Regions from separate parts of the Phyllobacterium sp. RCAM01083 genome, predicted to be linked through region 2. Evidence: riboswitches for the same ligand, from Rfam matches in the RefSeq annotation. Region 2 holds a riboswitch; the other holds the start of a gene.
What was found. A riboswitch is a leader RNA that binds a small molecule or an ion and turns the genes downstream of it on or off. The one in region 2 is predicted to bind S-adenosylmethionine.
Positions count from the first base shown of each region.

Region 1 (3,206 bases), 450 kb from region 2:
GGCCGGTCCCTGGGTGGACGAGGTCCTGACCGGCGTGGCCGGGCTCAAGGCGGCGCACAATGTGCGCCTGGTGCAGGGCAGCCACATCGTGGTGCGCAAAAAGTTCGACGATCCGCGCGCCTATTTCTTCCAGAACACCGACGGACGCATCATCTTCGCCATTCCCTATGAGCAGGAATTCACGCTGATCGGCACGACGGACCAGGATTATCACGGCAATCCGGCCGAGGTGACGATCACCGCTGCGGAGACCGATTATCTCTGCGCGGCGGCCAGCGAATATTTTGCCGCACCGGTGCAGCGCGCCGATGTGGTGTGGAGCTATTCGGGGGTGCGCCCGCTCTATGATGACGGGGCCTCGAAGGCGCAGGAGGCGACGCGCGACTATGTGCTGAAAAGCGATGCGCCGGCGGGGCTGGCGCCGCTGATGAACATATTCGGCGGCAAGATCACCACCTACCGGCGGCTGGCGGAGCACATGCTGGAGAAGATCGAGGAGAAGCTCGGGGCCAGGGGCAAGCCATGGACGGCGGCCGGCACGCTGCCGGGCGGCGATTTCCCGGCGGACGGCTTTGCGGCGCAGCTGCAGCGGCTGCAAGCCGACTACCCCTTCCTCGAACCGCGCCATGCCTACCGGCTCGTACGGCTCTACGGCACGCGGGCCTGGGGGCTGTTGGGCACGGCGGCATCCCCCGCCGATCTCGGCGAGCATTTCGGCTGGGATCTCTACGCGGCGGAGGTGCGCTACCTCATCGCGCAGGAATGGGCGATGACCGCCCAGGATGTCCTGTGGCGGCGCACCAAGGTCGGCCTGCATGTCACCGGCGCAGAAACCGCCGCCCTCGAAACCTTCATGGCCAAAACCGTCCTGCGCCGAGCGGACACCGCGCCGGAATAGGCTCCACGCTGCCCTATCCAGCAGTGAAGGGCGGGCAGCCGTGCTGGCCCGGCCGTCGTTTATCGGGATTTTCCGATTGAACCGATATCAAAGGGTGTCGTTTGATAAATCTCGTTTATCCAGTTGGACAGGAGCAAATGCGCATGCGAGCGCCAGCGATTGGGCGGCCGCCTTGATGTGTCGTCATCGGGGAAATAGTTGAACGGCAGGTTGATCGGTACCCCGGCCTGAATATCGCGGAAATACTCATCGGCCAGCGAACCGGAATCATATTCGAGATGGTCGAGCACATAAAGGCGGCGATACCGCGGATCTTCGACAATGCAGGCTCCCTTCTCCTCCGAATGTGCCAGCAGCGTCAGTTCCGGCCGCGCAAGAATGTCCGCCGGCCGCACCTCGGCCCAGCGTGATATCGGAACGGCGAAATCGTCGGAAAAGCCGTTGAGATAGGGCGACGCTGTCTTCAGGATTCTCTGGCTGTAGACACCGAATGCTTTTTCGCCAAGCGCATGCTTCGGCACGCCGTGGAAATGATGAAGTGCCGCCATCGCTCCCCAGCAGACATTCATCGTCGAATGGACGTTGGTTTGCGTCCACTCCAGGATATCGCGCATTTCCGGCCAGTAGCTGACATCCTCGAACGGGATTGTCTCGACGGGGGTTCCGGTAATGATGAAACCGTCGAACGTGCGGTGCTGCGCCTTTTCCCATGTCTCATAAAAGGCGCTGAGATGGTCTTCGGGCGTATTCTTCGGCTTGTAGCTGCCGACGGTCACCAGCGAAAGTTCGATCTGCAGCGGCGAAGCGCCAAGCAGGCGCGCGATCTGCAATTCTGTCTTGATCTTGTTGGGCATCAGGTTCAGCAGCCCGATCTGGAGCGGGCGGATATCCTGACGGATAGCCACGGCTTCCGTCATCACGCGTACGCCCTCGCTTACCAAAGTATCGAAGGCGGGCAGTTTGTCAGGAATCTTGATAGGCATCACGGTCACCAAAAAAGCCGATAGATCGCTTCCGGTCCGCACGCGGCCCTTTAGCGAGTTTTTTAACGTGGCTGCAAGCCGGCCGGCCAAATCACCACGGGTTCTTCAATACTGGATGCTTGTGCAAATAGCTATCGGATTCAAATGCGGCGGGCTGTCGCTCGCCGCATGGGCCAGATGAGACAGTGTTTCACTGCCGTCTCAATCGTGCGTTTCACCGGAAAAAGCGGTCGCCTGCATCGATGGCCGCCGGCAATAGCCGGCATACCACGCGGCAAGGCGCGGGCGTCCTTCAGCAAACGGATAGATGTTGCGAAACGCGATCCAGTCGAGCGTTGTCGCCAGGGCGATCTCGCCGATGCGCGGCAGGCCCTCGAGGGATGCTTCGTTCTCGGCGAAATCGCAGGCCGCGATGATTTTCTGCAACTGGGCATCGCGCATGGTCGGCCAGCGCAGAGGCTCCGGCCGTCGCTCGGTTTCCCAGCGCACCACGATGCCGGAATCGGCAATGCCCTGCGCCGCCGCCTGCAGGCGCAGTGTTTCCCAGCGTGCATTCCCGCTTGGCGGGATGAGGGCGGAGCCACCGGGGAGGGTACTGAGATAGTCCGCTATCGCAACCGAATCGAACAGCGCAAAGCTGTCTTCGCCGATCAGCACCGGAACCTTTCCCAGCGGGTTGAGCGCATAGACCGCCTCATTGCGCCGGGTCGGGCTGGTTTCGTGGTGGATGACCTCGACACTGTCCGCCAGACCGATTTCGTGAATGGCGACCAGTATCTTGCGGGCGTAGGGCGAGTGTGTCTGGTAAAGCAGCTTCATGAGAATCCCGGATGATGGAGCGAGTCGGCACGGACAATCGCCCGGCAAGCCCGCGGGATCAAGGGGGCTCCAGCAGAAGCCGGATATCAGAGACCGTATAGCTGAAGCAGGCTCTTCATGCGGCTTGTGGCAAGTTCCGGCCTGTCGAGAACATTGGCCTGATCGGCCAGCCGGAAAATATCGGCATAGTGAACGATACCGCGTGCCGACTGCATGCCGGCGGGCATGGTGAAATGGCTCTGGTGACCATTGAGCCAGGCCAGGAAAACCACTCCCGCCTTGTAATACTGCGTCGGGGCTTCGAAGATTTTTCGGGAGAGCGGCACGGTAGGTTCGATCACCGCGCGGAAGGCCGTCGTCTCGCCCTTTGCCAGCAGCGCCAGTGCCTTCGAGGCCTGCGGCGCGACCGCATCGAAAATGCCGAGCAGGGCGTGGCTGTACCGTGCGCCGTCGCCTTCGATCAGTTCGGCATAATTGAAATCATCGCCGGTGAAGCACAGGACCCC
Region 1 is NZ_JBVFZN010000005.1:2,764,843-2,768,048, reverse strand. Features, by position in the region: gene glpD (glycerol-3-phosphate dehydrogenase) at 1-898, shown strand, start outside; gene ACZ25R_RS20410 (homoserine O-succinyltransferase) at 958-1,881, opposite strand; SAM riboswitch at 1,912-1,989, opposite strand; gene ACZ25R_RS20405 (glutathione S-transferase family protein) at 2,083-2,700, opposite strand; gene ACZ25R_RS20400 (dihydrodipicolinate synthase family protein) at 2,787-3,206, opposite strand, start outside.
Region 1: it holds a riboswitch for S-adenosylmethionine, as region 2 does, so the genes downstream of both, ACZ25R_RS20410 (homoserine O-succinyltransferase) here and ACZ25R_RS18205 (O-succinylhomoserine sulfhydrylase) in region 2, are expected to answer to the same signal.

Region 2 (3,206 bases):
TGAAATTGGTTTCAGTGCGGGATTGGTTCTGTCTTACTTGGCTGCCTTGAGGGCAGCATCGAAATCCTCGATCAGATCGTCGGCATCTTCCAGGCCAACCGACAGGCGCAGCAGCCCGTCCGAAATGCCAAGTTCTGCACGTGCTTCATCTGTAAGGTTTTTGTGCGTGGTTGTCGCGGGGTGTGTGATGAGACTCTTCGAATCTCCAAGATTGTTGGAAATCCGCACCACTTCCAGTCCGTTCTCGCAATCAAAGGCCGCCTTCTTGCCGTCCTTGAGTTCGAAGGCCACGAGCGTGGAACCACCGGTCATCTGTTTGGCGATGATGTCCGCCTGTGGGTGATCCGCACGGCCGGGGTAAATAACCCTGGAAACTGCCGGATGATCCGCGAGGAAGTCGGCAATTTTCGCCGCACTTTCGGTTTGCTGGCGGACGCGGACGGGCAAGGTTTCAAGCCCCTTCAACATGATCCAGGAATTGAACGGGCTGAGGCCCGGGCCGGTGTGGCGGAAATATTCGTGGAGGTTTTCGTCAATCCACTTCTTGTCGGAAAGGATGACGCCGCCAAGACAGCGTCCCTGGCCTTCAATGTGCTTGGTGGCCGAATAGACGACGATGTGGGCGCCAAGTTCCAGCGGCTTCTGGAACAGCGGGGTCGCAAACACATTGTCGACGATCAGTTTGGCGCCGACGGAATTGGCGACCTTGGCCACGGCGGCAATATCGACGATCTCGAGGGTCGGATTGGTCGGGCTTTCCAGGAACAGCGCCTTGGTGTTCGGGCGGATGGCCTTTTCCCAGTTCTCGGCCTTGGAGCCGTCGATCAGGGTGAAGTCCACGCCATATTTGGGCAGGAGCGTCTCGATGATGTAGCGGCACGAGCCGAACAGGGCGCGCGCGGCCAGAACGTGGTCTCCGGCCTTGACCTGACACAGGATTGCCGCCGCAACCGCAGCCATTCCCGAAGCCGTTGCGCGCGCATCTTCCGCGCCCTCGAGCGCGCACATGCGCTTTTCGAACATATCGGTTGTCGGATTGGCGTAGCGCGAATAGATGAAGCCGGGTTCTTCGCCTTTGAAGCGGGATTCGGCGGCTTCCGCCGTGTCATAGACAAAGCCCTGAGTGAGGAAGAGGGCTTCCGATGTTTCACCGAAACCGGAGCGCAAGGTTCCGGCATGAACGAGTTGTGTCGCGGGGCGCAGCTTACGGGTTGTGGTCATCGTCTTCTCAATCTGCCAGAATCTGGCCAATAAAAAACCGGCCTTGCGGGAATCGCAAAAAGGCCGGACGAGACCGGGCCTCTTTTAGCAAATTGTTTAACGTGGCTGCAAGCCGGCCGGCCAAATCACCACGGGATAAAATTGCTTTAATCCTCTTGGCGGCTTGCGTCAATCGGGTGAGACGCTAAAGCTTTTGGGAAATTATATGAGGTTTCGGCGGTCGATATGAGTATACGTGAAGCGGGCATTCTGGCGGATAGCGGCATCAGGGCATTGCATCAGGCCGGTGCACTGAAAACCGAGCGTGATTTCGACGCTGATCAGATCCAGCCGGCCAGCCTGGACCTGCGCCTGGGCACGAAAGCCTATCGCGTACGGGCCAGTTTCATGCCGGGGCCCGGAACCCCCGTCATCAACAAGCTGGAAAAACTCAAGCTGCACGAGATCGACCTCAGTCACGGTGCCGTGCTGGAAACCGGCTGTGTCTATATCGTCCCGCTGCTGGAAAGCCTGGCGCTGCCTGCCGGGGTTTCCGCATCGGCCAATCCCAAGAGTTCGACCGGGCGTCTTGATATTTTCACCCGCGTCATCGTTGACGGGGCACAGGAATTCGACAAGGTGCCGGCGGGATATAATGGCCCCATCTATCTCGAAGTCAGCCCGCGTACCTTCCCGATTGTGGCGCGTGCAGGATCGCGTCTCTCCCAGATACGCTTCCGCACCGGACGGGCGCAGCTCGACGAGACGGAACTGACCGCACTGCATGCAAGCGAGACGCTCGTGGCGTCGGACACGCCGAACATATCGGGCGGCGGCATTGCCCTGTCCATCGACCTGACCGGCGATGCGAACGGCCTCGTCGGTTATCGCGGCAAGCACCACACGGGCGTGGTGGATGTTGACAAGCGCGGGGCGCATGACCTCTTCGATTTCTGGGAGCCGATCCATGATCGCGGCGCGCGCGAACTGGTGCTCGATCCCGATGAATTCTACATTCTCGTGTCGCGTGAAGCCGTGCATGTTCCTCCGCTTTATGCGGCGGAGATGACGCCGTTCGATCCGCTGGTCGGCGAATTCCGCGTGCACTATGCCGGGTTCTTCGATCCGGGTTTCGGGCACACCGCTGCAGGCGGAACCGGCAGCCGCGCGGTGCTTGAAGTGCGCAGCCACGAGGTGCCATTCATTCTCGAACATGGCCAGATCGTCGGCCGCCTGATCTATGAGCATATGCTGGAGCGGCCCAAGGCCCTTTATGGCACCGACCTCGGCTCGAACTATCAGGCGCAGGGCCTGAAACTCTCCAAACATTTCCGCTCGTGAACCGCGGTTGATTGACAAGACGCCGATTTGACGGCCTGGATGTATTCCTGGGATTTGTCATGCAGGATTGGAGGTTTGCGATGCCTCGGAAAACCGGCTCGAAACGGCGTGCAGCAGCTGTCGTGCTCGCCATTCTGACGTTCATTGCGCTGCTGCCGCTGTTGTCGGTCCTGGTGACCTATGCGATCGCCAATACGCTTGGCTGCACGGTGGATGAGAACAGCGTTCACCCGTGTCTGCTGGGCGGCATCGACATTGGCGATACGCTTTACACGATGGGTGTGCTGGGCTGGCTGATGATCCCGGCCGCGCCGCTTCTGCTGATTGCGGTGCTGGGCTGGATCGGCCTTGGCATTGTCGCTATCGCCGGCCGCATGCGCCGTAGCTGATATACACGCTGTTTGCAGGGTGATGTGCGAATCCGGTTGACTATCGATCCCGGCTGCTTTTCATTCCGGTTATCTGCCCCGAGGCAAGTCCGCGGGCATAGGCGGGTGTAGTTCAATGGTAGAACGGCAGCTTCCCAAGCTGCATACGAGGGTTCGATTCCCTTCACCCGCTCCATCCCTTGTTTGCATGGAACGCAAGACGGCAGCAGGGATGCCGCCTCGCGTTGACCCGGTTGTCAAATATTGATCTGCTCCAGCCACTTGCCAAGTGATTGC
Region 2 is NZ_JBVFZN010000005.1:2,315,526-2,318,731, reverse strand. Features, by position in the region: gene ACZ25R_RS18205 (O-succinylhomoserine sulfhydrylase) at 34-1,221, opposite strand; SAM riboswitch at 1,284-1,363, opposite strand; gene ACZ25R_RS18200 (2'-deoxycytidine 5'-triphosphate deaminase) at 1,447-2,541, shown strand; gene ACZ25R_RS18195 (hypothetical protein) at 2,622-2,930, shown strand; tRNA gene ACZ25R_RS18190 (tRNA-Gly) at 3,032-3,105, shown strand; gene ACZ25R_RS18185 (haloalkane dehalogenase) at 3,167-3,206, opposite strand, start outside.